DNA from 4 places in the Streptomyces sp. NPDC013317 genome. Region 1 is predicted to be linked to each of the others. Evidence: riboswitches for the same ligand, from Rfam matches in the RefSeq annotation. Region 1 holds a riboswitch; each other region holds the start of a gene.
What was found. A riboswitch is a leader RNA that binds a small molecule or an ion and turns the genes downstream of it on or off. The one in region 1 is predicted to bind cyclic di-AMP.

Region 2: linked by a shared signal. The riboswitch ahead of ACZ3IJ_RS18010 (transglycosylase family protein) and the one ahead of ACZ3IJ_RS15540 (M23 family metallopeptidase) in region 1 are both predicted to bind cyclic di-AMP.
Region 3: linked by a shared signal. The riboswitch ahead of ACZ3IJ_RS11200 (transglycosylase SLT domain-containing protein) and the one ahead of ACZ3IJ_RS15540 (M23 family metallopeptidase) in region 1 are both predicted to bind cyclic di-AMP.
Region 4: linked by a shared signal. The riboswitch ahead of ACZ3IJ_RS00490 (M23 family metallopeptidase) and the one ahead of ACZ3IJ_RS15540 (M23 family metallopeptidase) in region 1 are both predicted to bind cyclic di-AMP.

What each region holds. Positions count from the first base shown of each region.
Region 1 is NZ_JBVHDX010000004.1:601,666-605,386, reverse strand. It holds gene ACZ3IJ_RS15545 (PrsW family intramembrane metalloprotease) at 1-708, shown strand, start outside; gene ACZ3IJ_RS15540 (M23 family metallopeptidase) at 892-1,977, opposite strand; cyclic di-AMP (ydaO/yuaA leader) riboswitch at 1,989-2,136, opposite strand; gene ACZ3IJ_RS15535 (PP2C family protein-serine/threonine phosphatase) at 2,349-3,401, opposite strand.
Region 2 is NZ_JBVHDX010000006.1:96,626-100,346, forward strand. It holds gene eno (phosphopyruvate hydratase) at 20-1,306, opposite strand; gene ACZ3IJ_RS18010 (transglycosylase family protein) at 1,649-2,344, opposite strand; cyclic di-AMP (ydaO/yuaA leader) riboswitch at 2,348-2,523, opposite strand; gene ACZ3IJ_RS18015 (LysM peptidoglycan-binding domain-containing protein) at 2,783-3,721, opposite strand, start outside.
Region 3 is NZ_JBVHDX010000003.1:524,868-528,588, reverse strand. It holds gene ACZ3IJ_RS11205 (phosphoribosyltransferase family protein) at 1-586, shown strand, start outside; gene ACZ3IJ_RS11200 (transglycosylase SLT domain-containing protein) at 595-1,461, opposite strand; cyclic di-AMP (ydaO/yuaA leader) riboswitch at 1,466-1,622, opposite strand; gene ACZ3IJ_RS11195 (phosphocholine-specific phospholipase C) at 1,939-3,721, opposite strand, start outside.
Region 4 is NZ_JBVHDX010000001.1:118,518-122,238, forward strand. It holds gene ACZ3IJ_RS00480 (M16 family metallopeptidase) at 1-750, shown strand, start outside; gene ACZ3IJ_RS00485 (M16 family metallopeptidase) at 777-2,144, shown strand; cyclic di-AMP (ydaO/yuaA leader) riboswitch at 2,357-2,522, shown strand; gene ACZ3IJ_RS00490 (M23 family metallopeptidase) at 2,536-3,321, shown strand; gene ACZ3IJ_RS00495 (GntR family transcriptional regulator) at 3,493-3,721, shown strand, end outside.

The DNA.
Region 1 (3,721 bases):
GACATCGGCTCCGGCGGCCTCGGCGCCACGACCGCGGGCACGTTCTTCGTACGGGTCGTGATGTCGCCGTTCGCGCATCCACTCTTCACCGTCTTCACCGGCCTCGGCTTCGCCTTCGCCGCCCTCGCCACCTCCCGGCGCAGGTTCCTGCGGCTGCGGCGGATCCTGCTGCCGCTCGCGGGCCTTGTCCTCGCCATGGGCATGCACGCCCTGTGGAACGGCTCCGCGACGATCCTCGGGCCGCTGGGCTTCATCCTGGTCTACGGCATGTTCATGGTGCCCACGCTCGCCCTGCTCACCTGGCTGGCGATATGGAGCAGGCAGCGCGAGCTGCGCACGATATCCGGGCAGCTCCCGGCGTACGCGGCGGCCGGGTGGCTCTCGCCCGCCGAACCGCTCGCGCTCTCCTCGATGCGGGCCCGCTCGGTGGCCCGCGACTTCGCCCGCCGTACGTACGGCAAGCCGGCCGCGGCGGTCGTCGGGGAGTACGAGGCGTTCGCGACGACCCTCGCCTTTCTGCGCCATCGCGCCCAGCGCGGCGCGGCGGGGCCGGAGTTCAGCGCGCGCGAGCAGGAGCTGCTCCACCACCTCTGGCAGCGCAAGGCGGTCGCCTCCCCCGCCCTGACCTACGCGGCCCGGGCGACGGGCCGGGCGTGGGCCCCGCCTCAGTACCTCGACTACAGCGGCTACAACCCGTACCGGAGCTAGGGCGGGCGGCGCCGAGTACACGGACGGAGCCGCCGCCGGGCTCTCAGAAGGATCCGGCGCCGTCACACGGACGGAACCTGCGGGGACGGGCCGGGGCCCGGGGGTCCCGGGGCCGGGGGTCCCGGCAGCCCTGGCGTCGGGGGGACGTCGCCAGGACCGCCGGAGCCGTGTGGACGTCCGGGGTCAGACGGAGATGCCCTTGCCCGCCAGCCAGGCCGCCGGGTCGACGCCCGCGCCGCCCGGGGTGTGGACCTCGAGGTGCAGGTGCGGGCCGGTCACGTTGCCGGTCGCTCCGACGCGGCCGATGGTGTCGCCGGTGCCCACGGTCTGGCCGACGCTCGCCGTCATCGAGGACAGGTGGGCGTACCAGACCTCGGTACCGTCCTCCAGCTCCAGGACGATCCGGTAGCCGTACGAGCCGGACCAGCCCGCCGACTTGATCGTGCCGCCGTGCACCGCCTTGACCGGGGTGCCGGTGGGCGCCGCGAAGTCGAGACCGGTGTGGTAGCCGGAGGACCACATGGAGCCGGACTGGCCGTACGTGGAGGTGAGGGTGTACGAGGACGTGGGCAGCGCGTAGCTCGCGGCGAGCTTGGCCAGGCGCTCCGCCTCGGCCTTCGCGGCGGCGGCCGCCTCGGCCTTCCGCTTCTCCTCGGCCGCGGCCTTCTCCGCCGCGTCCGCCTTCGCCGCCGCCTCGGCCGCCGCCTTCTCGGCCGCCGCCTTCTCCGCCGCGGCCTTCTTGTCGGCGTCGGCGGAGGCCTGCTGCTGCTCGGCCTGCTGCATGATGCGGGCGCGCAGCGCCTCACCGGCGTCCGCCGTCGAGGCGGCGGGCGAGCCGGCGGCCTTCTCGGCGCTGTCGGCCGGGAGGGCGAGGGTGGCCGTGAGCGGCTGCGGGTTGTTCGTCCCGGAGTCCGTGCCGTCCTCGCCCGAGATGAGCTCGCCGACACCGGGCAGCTCGGAGGCGTCCGGCAGGTTGAGGTCGGGGAGGGATATCGAGACCGGCGGCCTGTCCTTGGCGGTCGCCATGCCACCCGCGCCGACGGCCGCGATGACACCGACGCCGAGGACGGTGGAGGAGCGGGCGAAGCCGGAGCGCTGCTTCACGACACGGTGACGGCCGCCCGAACGGGCCTGCTGGCGAAGGGAGTCCTCGGTGGGGTTCCACTCCCCCCACGTGGTCGTGTCGTCGTCCGTCCCGGCGGCGCCCGGGGCGCCGAACGCGTTGAACCCGTCAGAAAGACCCTCGGGAGCAGGGGTGTTGGACGCCACGGAGGCGTACTCCTTTCCTTCCTTCTCGCCTACCGGGTTAGCTGACGGGTTCGGAGCAGGAAGGTCTCCTACGGACGGTGTCGCACGGGTGCGACGGTGCCCGATTCACCCCAAGTAGTGGTTCCCCGGTTCCTTTTCAGGATTCGGCGCGTGCGCACGGTGCCGTCTCTGGCGACGGCTGGGACGACCGCGCTGCGTTATCGAACGTTAATAGACACGAGGGCCGGATTCCAAGCCGTTCCCGTTGATCATTAGCGCGATTAAGCTGGTACAGACCGATTTGATCCCGCTTCAGTACGGACCAATGACGGGGCTCCTGAACTGACGGTTCGTCAACTGTTATCTCAGTGACACCTCGCCACTACGCATGGTCACGGCACCACGGGCATCGTCCTGCGCCGCTCCGGCTGGCCCGCCGCCGGACGGCTCACCGCGAGCAGCGCCATGTCGTCCGTGGAGCCGCCGCCCGTGTACCGGCGGACGTCGTCGACCAGCGCGTCGAGCAGCTCGTCCGGCCCCGGGAAGATCCGCCCGGCCAGCCGCTCGGCCGGATCGTAGAAGGCCCCCGAGGCGTCGCGCGCCTCGGAGAGCCCGTCGGTGTAGAGGAGCAGCGTGGCGCCCGGTGGATAGGGGGCCTCGTCGGCCCGGTCCGGCCAGGCGGCCAGCTCGCCCATGCCGAGCGGCAGCGCGGGCTCGGTCGGTTCGAGGTGGGCCAGGCCGCCGTCCGCGTACAGCAGCAGCGGCTCGGGGTGGCCTCGGTTCACCATCCGTACGCGCCCGTCGCCACGCGGGATCTCGGCGAGGACGGCGGTGGTGAACCCCTCGAAGGCGTCGAGACTGGACCGGCGCGTGCCCTCCCGGGCCAGCGCCCGCTCCAGCCGCTGGGCGACCCCCTCCAGGGTGGCCTCCTGTTCGGCCGCCTCCCGGAAGGCCCCGATCACGACGGCGACCGCCTCGACGGCGTCGAGCCCCTTGCCCCGGACGTCACCGACCACGAGCCGTACCCCGTACGGCGTGTCCTGAACGGCGAAGAGGTCGCCGCCGATGAACGCGTCCGCCTGCGCCGCCTCGTACCGGGCGGCGACCTGGAGCCCGCCGATCCGGTCGGCGGGCGTCGGCAGGACGGCCTTCTGCGCGGTCTCCGCGATCACGCGCGCAGAGGCGAGCCGCTCGCCGCTGCGCAGCACGACCTGGTTCACCAGCAGGGCGAGGGCGGAGACGGTGACGACGGTCAGCGTCTCCGTGAGGGAGGGGACCTCGCCGGCGGTGCCGTTGTAGACGTGCAGCCCCACGCTCGCGAGGACCGCGGCGATGCCCGTGAGCAGCGTCGTGAGCATGGAGAAGAACGGGGCGGCGAGGAGCGGCGCGGCCGAGAACATCGGCGCGGCCGTGTAGGCGGGCGGGGTGGAGAGGTCGAAGACCACACCACCGAGGATCAGCAGCGGGGGCAGGGCGCGGAGGAACCGGCGGGTCCGCTCGGCCCGCCGCCGAGGCCGCCCGTTCCCGTTCCCGCTCGCCTGCCCGTTCCCGGTCCCGCGTCCTGTCCCGTCCCCGGTTCCGGTCCCGCGTCCTGTCCCGTTCCCGGTTCCGGTCCCGCGTCCTGTCCCGTTCCCGGTTCCGGTCCCGCGTCCTGTCCCGTTCCCGTGACCGTTCCCGTTCCCGTGACCGTTCCCGTGACCGTTCCCTTGACCGTTCCCGCCCCCGGTTCCCTGCCCGTGGCCGGTCCCTTTTCCGTCGGTCCCGT
Region 2 (3,721 bases), on a different contig from region 1:
AACCGAGGGTTCTCGGGGATCAGCCCTTGAAGCGCGGGAAGGCGCTGCGACCGGCGTAGACGGCCGCGTCGTCGAGGATCTCCTCGATGCGCAGGAGCTGGTTGTACTTGGCGACGCGCTCGGAGCGGGCCGGGGCGCCGGTCTTGATCTGGCCGCAGTTGGTGGCGACGGCGAGGTCGGCGATGGTGACGTCCTCGGTCTCACCGGAGCGGTGGGACATCATGCACTTGAAGCCGTTGCGCTGGGCCAGCTCGACGGCGTCCAGGGTCTCGGTCAGCGAACCGATCTGGTTGACCTTGACGAGCAGCGCGTTGGCGGCGCCGTCCTCGATGCCGCGGGCCAGGCGCTCCGGGTTGGTGGCGAAGAGGTCGTCGCCGACGATCTGGACCTTGGTGCCCAGCTTGTCGGTGAGGACCTTCCAGCCGGCCCAGTCGTCCTCGAACAGCGGGTCCTCGATGGAGACCAGCGGGTACGCGGAGACGAGCTCCTCGTAGTACTCGGTCATCTCGGCGGCCGAGCGGGACTTGCCCTCGAACTCGTACGAGCCGTCCTTGTAGAACTCGGACGCGGCGACGTCGAGCGCCAGCGCGATGTCCTTGCCCGGGACGTAGCCGGCCTGCTTGATGGCCTCCAGGATGAGGTCGAGCGCCTCGCGGTTGGAGTCCAGGTTCGGGGCGAAGCCGCCCTCGTCGCCGAGGCCGGTGGACAGGCCCTTGGTCTTCAGGACGGACTTGAGGGTGTGGTAGACCTCGGTGCCCCAGCGCAGGGCCTCGGAGAAGGACTCCGCGCCGATCGGCGCGATCATGAACTCCTGGATGTCCACGTTGGAGTCGGCGTGCGAGCCGCCGTTCAGGATGTTCATCATCGGAACGGGCAGCAGGTGCGCGTTCGGGCCGCCGAGGTAGCGGAAGAGCGGAAGGTCGGAGGCCTCGGACGCGGCGTGCGCGACGGCGAGGGAGACGCCGAGGATGGCGTTGGCGCCGAGGGAGGCCTTGTTGTCCGTGGCGTCCAGGTCGAACATGGCCTGGTCGATGAGGCGCTGCTCGGTGGCGTCGTAGCCGACGAGCTCCGGGCCGATCTGCTCGATCACGGCGAGGACGGCCTTCTCGACGCCCTTGCCCTGGTAGCGGTTCTTGTCTCCGTCACGGAGCTCAATGGCCTCGAACGCACCGGTGGAGGCACCGGACGGAACGGCAGCACGGCCGGTGCTGCCGTCGTCGAGGCCGACCTCGACCTCGACCGTGGGGTTGCCTCGGGAGTCCAGGATTTCCCGGGCTACGACGACGTCGATGGACGGCACGAGCATCTCCTTCTGGGATGTGACGCTAGATGTGACGCTTGCGGTGCAGGGTCGCTTTGGCCTTGCGACAAGAGCCTAACCGGCTCCGGGGCTCCCGCCCGCCGGGCGCCCGCCCCCTGGGACGAAAAAGGACCCGAGGGTACGCATCTCCGGCCAAAGCCCCCAGAACTACTCGGCGGTAACTCTGCGGAGCCGCGTTTCGACCCGCTCCGGGTTCCGCTCCGGACTCCAGGGAACGCGGAACCCCGGCCCGGAGCGCACGGGGGAAAAGCGCTCCGGACCGGGGTGGTCACCGCGGGAGGGTCGTCGGACCCGCGTGAGCCGCCGGACTCACGCGAGCCGCGGGGCTCACTTCAGGTGAAGCTGCTGACCCGGGTAGATCAGGTCGGCGTCCTCGACGACGTCCTTGTTGAGCTCGAAGAGCTTCGCCCAGCCGCCCTTGACGTCGTGGGCGGCGGCGATGGTGCTCAGGGTGTCGCCGCCGACGACCTTGTACTCGCCGTCGCCCTTCTTGACCTTCTTGCCGGTCGGGGTGGTGACGGTCTTCTTGGACTCGGCCTTCTTCGGGGCGGTCCGGGTCTCGCTGCGGGTCGTCGGCTGCTCGGCCTGACGCTCCTGCTTCGGGGCGGCCGGCTCGGCCGGCGTGCTCTCGGCGGCGCCACCGGTGTAGGCGGCGCTGGAGAGGCCGACGCCGCAGCTCGGCCAGGCACCCTTGCCCTGACCGGCCAGGACCTTCTCGGCGATGGTGATCTGCTGCGACTTCGAGGCCTGGTCGGCGGTCGCGGCGTAGGCGGTGCCGCCGTACGCGGCCCAGGTGGAGGACGAGAACTGCAGGCCGCCGTAGTAGCCGTTGCCGGTGTTGATGGACCAGTTGCCACCGGACTCGCACTGGGCGACCTTGTCCCACTCGGAGGCCGTGGCGGCCGAGGCGGACCCGGTGGCCATCAGCGGGGCTGCGACGGCGACACCGGCGATGCCGGCGAGAGCGACGGCGCGGGTGGCCTTGGAGGCACGACGGTGTTTGCCCTTGGCGGAAAACAGCATGGAACTTCTCCTCACCGACGCCTGCGAGGTGAGCTGTCGGGTTCGGGCCATGTGAGTTGCCCGGCCGCGCGACCTTGCGCGCGGCTTCACCCCAAGCCGGTCCGTCGGCCGTCTGTCTCAACGGCCGGGGACGGCACTTACCTTGGGTCCCCCGCTCCTGCCTACGGCGCTTGACGCGACGACTGTTCCCATCGGCCGACGGCAGGATTCGGCGTTTCGGTCGACGGGGCCCGCGGTGGCGAGCGGTCCTGACCGTAGACACAGACCTGGGTGAAGTTCAAAGACGTCCAGGTCGGACATTTCACCCCTACCTGCCAGGGGACGAAGGGTGTTTACGCAGGTGAGAGGTGACGGAAGCCGAGTTTGCGGACGGGACGCGCCAGTTGAGACAAAGAGACCCATGTCTCACTGGCGCAGAACCGGACATACAATCCCGAACTACCCCTGTTCAGCACCCTGGTCGGCAGCCTGCCCGGCGGTCGAGCCGAGGCCGAGGTCGAGGCTCTGGCCAGGGAGGATCAGGTTCGGATCGGCACCCACCGTCGAACGGTTGGCGTCGTAGAGGGCGCCCCAGCCGCCCGGGAGCTCGTTCTGCTGGGCGATCTCGGAGAGACTGTCGCCCGACTTGACGGTGTATTCGCCCATTGCGTCGGATATGTCCTGGGCAGCAGTGTTGCCCGAACTGTCCGAAGAGTCCTTGTTGCCCTTACCGCCCTGCTTGACCTCGTCCGCGCCGGCCTCCCCCTCGACTGTCGGGGTGTCAGTCGGCAAGGCATGGCGGCCCTTTTCGCCATCCTTGCCCGGTATGACCGATTCCTCCGGAGCTGCGTCACCGCGGTGCTTCCCGGTACCCGGCGTCGCCGACGTGCTCGGCGCGGTGGGAGTGGTGGACGTCTCGGGAGTGGCGGACGGCTCACCCTGCTCGTCGCCGTTCCCGTCGCCCTTCCCGTTGCCCGGCGTGGCGCCCTCGGAGGCGTCGGCGTCGGGCGAGGTCCCCCCGTCACCGGCCGGCATGCCCGCGGTCCGGTTCGACTCGGGAAGGGGACCCGTGGGCTCCGCCGGCTTCACGGCCGGGCCCGGGTCGACGTCCGGCTTCGCGCCGTCCTTCGTCAGACCGGCGATCGGGGCGCAGGTGGCCCACTGCGTGTCGCCCGCGGCGAACGCCTTCTCCGCCACCGCGATCTGCTGGGCGCGGCTGGCCAGATCCGCACTGGTCGCGTACGCGAGCCCACCGTGCCGCTCCCAGCTCTCCTGGGTGAACTGCAGACCCCCGTAGAGCCCGTTGCCGAAGTGGGCACTCCACAGGCCGCCCGACTCGCACTCGGCCACCCGGTCCCAGGTGGCCGCGTCGGCGGCGGACGCCGAGCCCGCGCCGAG
Region 3 (3,721 bases), on a different contig from region 1:
CGCGGGCCAACTGGTGGTGCCCGACGGCGCCCCGGGGATCGTGCTGTTCGCCCACGGCAGCGGCAGCAGTCGGCACAGCCCGCGCAACCGGGCCGTCGCGGAGAGCCTGAACCGTGCCGGTCTCGGCACGCTGCTGTTCGACCTGCTCACCGAGGAGGAGGCCGACGACCGCGGCAACGTCTTCGACACGGAGCTGCTGGCCGGCCGGCTCGCCCGGGCCGCGCACTGGCTGGGGGGCCGGCCCGGCCTCGACGGCCTGCGGATCGGCTACTTCGGCGCCAGCACCGGCGCCGCGGCCGCTCTCTGGGCCGCGGCGGACCCGCTCTCCGACGTGGCCGCCGTCGTCTCACGCGGCGGGCGCCCGGACCTCGCCGGAGCGCGCCTCGCGCAGGTACGCGCTCCGACGCTGCTGATCGTGGGGGGCCGCGACCCGCTCGTGCAGGAGCTGAACGAGTCGGCCCAGGCGCGGCTCACCTGCGAGAACCGGCTCGTCGTCGTCGCCGGTGCCGGGCACCTCTTCGAGGAGCCCGGCACGTTGGAAGAGGTCGGCCGACTGGCCTCGGGCTGGTTCGCCGACCACTTCTAGGGCGTCCGTCAGTACGGTCCGTTGACGTTGTCGATGGAGCCGTAGCGGTCCGCGGCGTAGTTGCAGGCCGCGGTGATGTTGGCGACCGGGTCGAACAGGTCCATGGACGTTCCGGGCACGTGGTACGCCAGGAAGGTCGGCTCGATCACCTGCAGGAGGCCCTTGGACGGGGTTCCCTTGACGGCGTTGGAGTCCCAGAGGTTGATGGCCTGGGGGTTGCCCGAGGACTCACGCATGATGTTGCGGTGGATCCCCTCGTACGAACCGGGGATGCCGTACTTCTGCAGGACGTCGAGCGACTCGCGGATCCAGCCGTCGAGGTCGTTGGTGTAGCTCTTGGCGGCGACCGGCGCGGCCTTGGCCGGGGCGGCCTTGGTCACGGTCTTGGCCGATGCGGCGCCGGGCGCGGCACTGCGCTGCTGCGAGCGGTCGGCGCGGTCCGTGCTCGTCGTACGCGCCGGGGCCTTCTGCTGCTTCGTCGCGGCCGCGGGCTTCCCGCTCAGCGTGAGTTCCAGACCCGGACGAATAAGTGACGGATTGTCACCGACGGCCTTGCGGTTCGCCTTGTACAGCGCCTTCCAGCCGCCCCGCACACTCTGTTCGTGCGCGATCACGGAAAGGGAGTCGCCGCGGACGACGGTATAGATCTTGGCAGCGGAATTCCCGGCGGTGGGAATCGATTCGGCGATCTTCGCCGGGCTGCTGAAGACGGTCTTCTCGAGGGGCGCGACGGCCGGGGCCGTGTTCGGCGCCGCGTGCGCGGTGGCCGTGGCCACGAGGGGGAGAGCCAGCGCGGCTCCACCCGTGCTCGCGAGGGCGATACCTCGGCTGAGGGGACGTCGCTTGGGGCGCCGGTGCTTACCGTGAGCGGACATGCGGGATTCCTCTCCGGCGCCTGCGGGGTGAGCTGTCGGGTTCGGGCTGGAGCTGCCCGGCCGCACGCGTGCGGCTACACCCCAAGCCGGTCCGGAAATCCGGGACGGCGAAAAAACTGGGTCCCCCGCTCCTGCCGACGGGTGAATGGCTGGTCTTTTTCGGACGGTGGCAGGATTCGGCGATCCGTCCGGGTCGAGGTGACCGTAGGCGAGGAATGTCGGACGGAACAAGGTGGGGCATGGATGCGAAATGAACAGGAAATTCAGAAATGCGTTCCAGGTGATCACGGCCGAGCCGAACTGCCGTGCGGCACAAGGGGAAGGCGCCCCTCCGCATAGGTTGCGTCCTCTTCGCGTGATTCACGTCACCCGTGATCCCAAAACGGTCATACGGGCAATTTCATCCCAGCCAAGAAAAGGGACACAAGGGCATGAAATTGCCCTTGTGTCCCTTTTTGTCGGAAGTGGTGGTGTGTGTCAGCCCGTGACGCTGGGTGTGCCGGTCTCGATGTGGCCGGTGTAGCGGCGTGACCAGGTGCCGTCCACGTCGGCCGTGATCGTGAAGTCGTACCAGCCGTTGCTGTACGCCACCGCGTTGAAGAAGTCCTCGCGCGACGAGCCGGCCGGGACCGTGTACGTCCACGGCCCGTCCGTGCGGTAGGCGTTCGAGCGGATCGTGAAGGTCACGGGACCGGGGGAGGTGTTGGTCAGCCTGAGGTAGAGCGCCGACTTCCCGGTGCCCGGCTCGGTCGCGAACCGCGCCGCCACCTCGATCGCCTTGCCGGCCTTGGACGCGTCCCCGATGAAGCGCCTCAGGAAGCGGTTGGGGCCCATCATCGAGATGTCGTACTTGCCCGACCCGGACCCGAGCCCGATGTTGAAGTAGTCCGTGGCGGTCGCGCCCGGGTCCACGGTGTACTGCCAGGCCGCGGTGTCCCGGTGCTGGTGCGGGTGGATCGTGAAGTGGGCGGCCCGCTTCGCCTCCGCGCCCTGGTTCGTCATCGAGAACCAGGCGAGGATCTTGCCCGCCGCCCCGAACTCGAACCGGTCGAGGTTCCCGTTGACCTGGTACGGCACGGCGCGCGCCGGCCGGGTGCCGGTCTCCTGTGCGGGCAGGGCGTTGTCCTGGGGCACCGGGTTCGGCAGCGGGCCGCAGGTGGACTGCCCGATGACCTTGGCGGTGGAGGGGAGGCCGGTGGGAACTCCGTACACCGGGCGCGCGAAGTCGAAGACTCCCGTCAGGTCCCCGGTGACCTTCCGCCGCCAGGCGCTGATGTTCGGGCAGGTCGCCGGGGTGCCGAGGGCGGCCGTCCAGGTCTCCATGAAGCGCAGGACCGAGGTGTGGTCGAAGACCTCGGAGCTGACCCAGCCGCCACGCGTCCAGGGCGACATGACGAGCATCGGGACGCGGAAGCCCAGGCCGATCGGCACGCCGTCGATGTACTCGCCCGCGGTGCCCGGCGGGGCGACCGGCGGCGGCACGTGGTCGAAGAAGCCGTCGTTCTCGTCGTAGTTGAGGAACAGCACGGTCGAGTCGAAGACCTCGGGGTTCGCGGCCAGGGCGCGGTAGACCAGGTCGACGAAGTGCGCGCCGTCGCCCGGAGGGGCGTAGGGGTGCTCGGAGAAGGCCTCGCTCGCCACCACCCAGGAGACCTGCGGAAGCGTCCCGGCGACCGCGTCGGCGCGGATCGCGGCGGCGATGTCGTCCGGGGTGGACCCGGTGACCTTCGGTACGGAGCCCATGCCGCGGTCGTACAGGGGGTTTCCGGGCCGCGCGTCGGTGAACTTCTTGAAGTACGCGAGACCGTTGTCGCCGTAGTTGTCCTGGGCGTTCTGGTAGACCTTCCAGCTCACACCGGCCCGCTGGAGCGCCTCGGCGTACGTCTCCCAGGTGAGCCCGGACTCCTCGCCGCCGTCCTTGCTGGAGGCGTCGATCTTGCCGCTCCAGAGGAAGGTGCGGTTCGGTCCCGTGGCGCTGAGCGCCGAGCAGAAGTACGCGTCGCAGACGGTGTAGTTGTCCGCGAGGGCGTAGTGGAACGGGATGTCGCCGCGGTCGAGGTAGCCGAGGGTGCGGGTGTTGCCGACGCCCGTGACCCAGTTGTCCATCCGGCCCTTGTTCCACGCCGCGTGCTGCGAGGTCCAGCTGTGCGGCAGGTCCCCGTTGCACTGAGCCAGGGTCTCCCCGTCGACCCCGCCCGCGGGCGGGGTGGCGCTCAGCTTCCACGGGTACTGACGCCCGCCCCAGTTGGGCTGGTTGAAC
Region 4 (3,721 bases), on a different contig from region 1:
GTCCTCTCGGTCGTCGGCGACATCGACCCGGCGCAGACCCTGGCCTGGATCGAGAAGTACTTCGGCTCCATCCCGTCCCACGACGGCAAGCTGCCCCCGCGCGACGGCACGCTGCCCGACGTCCTCGGGGAGCAGCTGCGCGAGGTCGTCGAGGAGGAGGTCCCGGCCCGCGCGCTGATGGCCGCCTACCGGCTTCCGCACGACGGCACGCGCGAGTGCGACGCCGCCGACCTCGCCCTGACCGTCCTCGGCGGCGGCGAGTCGTCCCGGCTCCACAACCGTCTGGTCCGCCGCGACCGTACGGCCGTGGCCGCGGGCTTCGGTCTCCTCCGCCTGGCCGGCGCGCCCTCGCTCGGCTGGCTGGACGTCAAGACGTCCGGCGGGGTCGAGGTGCCCGTGATCGAGGCCGCCGTCGACGAGGAGCTGGCCCGGTTCGCCGCCGAGGGCCCGACGCCCGAGGAGATGGAGCGCGCGCAGGCCCAGTTGGAGCGCGAGTGGCTGGACCGGCTCGGCACGGTCGCGGGCCGCGCCGACGAACTCTGCCGCTACGCGGTCCTGTTCGGCGACCCGCAGCTCGCCCTGACCGCCGTCAACCGGGTCCTCGACGTCACCGCCGAGGAGGTGCGGGCCGCCGCCGCGGCCCGGCTGCGCCCGGACAACCGCGCGGTGCTGGTCTACGAGCCGGTCGGCACCGAACAGAACGACGCCGACCAGGCCGACAGCGACGAGGAAGAGGGAGCGGACCAGTGACCGACGCTGCCGCGTCTTTGACGAACATGACGTTCCACCCGCAGCCGGAGCCGGGGGTTGCCCGGCCCTGGGCCTTCCCGGCCCCGGACCGCGGAGCGCTGGACAACGGCCTGACGGTGCTGCGCTGCCACCGCCCCGGCCAGCAGGTCGTCGCCGTCGAGATCTTCCTCGACGCACCGCTGGAGGCCGAGCCCGCGGGCCTCGACGGTGTCGCCACGATCATGGCCCGCGCGCTCTCCGAGGGCACGGACCAGCACACCGCCGAGGAGTTCGCCGCCGAGCTGGAGCGCTGCGGCGCCACGCTCGACGCGCACGCCGACCACCCGGGCGTACGAGTTTCCCTGGAGGTCCCCGTCTCCCGGCTGCCCAAGGCGCTCGGGCTGCTCTCCGAGGCCCTGATCGCGCCGGCGTTCCTCGAGACCGAGGTCGAGCGTCTGGTGCGCAACCGGCTCGACGAGATCCCGCACGAGGCGGCCAACCCGGCCCGCCGGGCGGCCAAGCAGCTCTCCAAGGAGCTCTTCCCGGCGGACTCGCGCATGTCCCGGCCGCGCCAGGGCACCGAGGAGACGGTGGAGCCGATCGACGCCGCCGCCGTCCGTGCCTTCTTCGACGCGCACATCCGGCCGTCCACGGCCACGGCCGTCGTCGTCGGCGACCTGACCGACGTGGACCTGGACAAGGTGCTCGCCGAGTCGCTCGGCGCCTGGACGGGCGACACCGCCGAGCCGCGCCCGGTCCCGCCGATCACGGCGGACGACACCGGCCGTGTGGTCATCGTCGACCGCCCGGGTGCCGTCCAGACCCAGTTGCTGATCGGCCGCGTCGGCGCCGACCGGCACGACCGTGTCTGGCCGGCCCAGGTCCTCGGCACGTACTGCCTCGGTGGCACGCTCACCTCCCGCCTGGACCGTGTCCTGCGCGAGGAGAAGGGCTACACCTACGGTGTCCGTGCCTTCGGCCAGGTGTTGCGCTCCGACGGCGAGGGCAACGGCGCCTCGATGCTCGCCATCAGCGGATCCGTCGACACCCCCAACACCGGTCCGGCACTTGACGACCTGTGGAAGGTGCTGCGCACCCTCGCCGCGGAAGGTCTGACGGACGCCGAGCGCGATGTGGCCGTGCAGAACCTGGTGGGCGTGGCGCCGCTCAAGTACGAGACCGCCGCCTCGGTCGCCGCGACCCTCGCCGACCAGGTCGAGCAGCACCTTCCGGACGATTTCCAGGCGCAGTTGTACGCGCGTCTCGCCGAGACCGGCACGGTGGAGGCGACGGCCGCGGTCGTCAACGCCTTCCCCGTGGACCGACTCGTCACCGTGCTCGTGGGTGACGCGTCGGAGATCGAGGAGCCCGTACGCGCCCTCGGCCTCGGCGAAGTGACCGTCGTCACCGGCTGATCGAGTCGCCGTGCCGCCGCGTCCGGCGGCACCGGAGGACCCCGACGTCACGGTACGTCGGGGTCCTCCTCTTTGTCCGTATTGCTGCGGACGGTGGCTGTATGGCCTGTGGCATGTCTTACAAACAGGCGTGTCTGTTTGGTGATTGAAAGACGGTCCGCTTAGCGTCAATCCGGCTGTTCGCCAGTTGCACCCGCCGCACCCGCGGCATCGGACAGTCATCGCCGAGTCCCCGTCAGGCGCGAGCCTGGGGAGCCGGGGACCCACACGAAGTCCCTGGGGTGAATCGGACGCCTTCGCACCCGTGCGGAGGGGCCCGTAGGAGACCTTCCTGCTCCGAACCCGTCAGCTAACCCGGTAGGCGAGAAGGAAGGAAAGGAACAGCCCCTACATGGCGTTCACCCGTGCCACCGGGAAGCATCGTGGTCCGAGTCGTCTGTCGCGCCGCACCGCCGGCATCGCCGGCGTCGCGACCCTCGCCACCACCGGCGTCATCGGAACCCTCGCCTCCCCGGCACTCGCCGTCGACGCGGACGCTGCCCCCTCGGTCGAGGACACCGGGCTGACCCAGATCATCGCCGCCGACTCGCTCGCCGACACCATCGACGCCCAGGCCGCCGCCCAGGAGCGCGAGGCCGCCGAGGCCGAGGCGAAGCGCCAGGCGGAGGCCCGTGCCAGGGCCGAGGCGAAGCGCAAGGCCGAGGCCCGCGCCAAGGAGATCCGCGAGGCCAAGGAGCGCGCCGCCCGTGAGGCGGAGCGCAAGCGCCTGAACTCCTTCCAGCTCCCCGTGGCCGGCTCGTACGTCAGCACCGGCTACAAGACCGGCGGTGCGCTCTGGTCCTCCGGCAGCCATTCCGGCGTCGACTTCCACGCCGCCTCCGGCACCAAGGTCGTCTCCGTCGGCTCCGGCACCGTCGTCGAGGCGGGCTGGGGCGGTGCGTACGGCAACAACGTCGTCATCCGGATGAACGACGGCACGTACACCCAGTACGGTCACCTCTCCGCCATCAGTGTCGGGGTCGGCCAGTCCGTCACCCCGGGCCAGCAGATAGGCATCTCCGGCTCGACCGGCAACTCCACGGGGCCCCACCTCCACTTCGAGGCCCGCACCACCGCCGAGTACGGCTCCGACATCAACCCGATCGCGTACCTCCGCGCGCGTGGTGTGAACGTCTGACCGTTCGAGGTCTTTCCCGGCTTCTCAGAAAAGCCCCGGCTCGTACCGAGCCGGGGCTTTTCGCTGACCGAAAACATATCCATGGATCCTTGAGAGCCGTCGGAAACAAAGCCCTGCTGCAATAGAGTCGCCGGAGAACCGGTTTCGCGCGGATCAAGGCGGAGGTCGAACATGCGCATTCCCGCGCACTCTGTATGCACGGCGATCCGGGACGACATCGTCACCGGGGTCTTCGCGCGCGGCAGCCGGCTGACGGAGGAGCAGCTCGCCCGCCGTTACGGAGTCTCCCGCGTCCCCGTCCGGGAGGCGCTGCGCACCCTGGAGTCCGAGGGCTTCGTGATCACCCGCCGCCACGCGGGCGCCCAGGTCGCCGAGCCCACCGAGCAGGAGGCGGCGGACC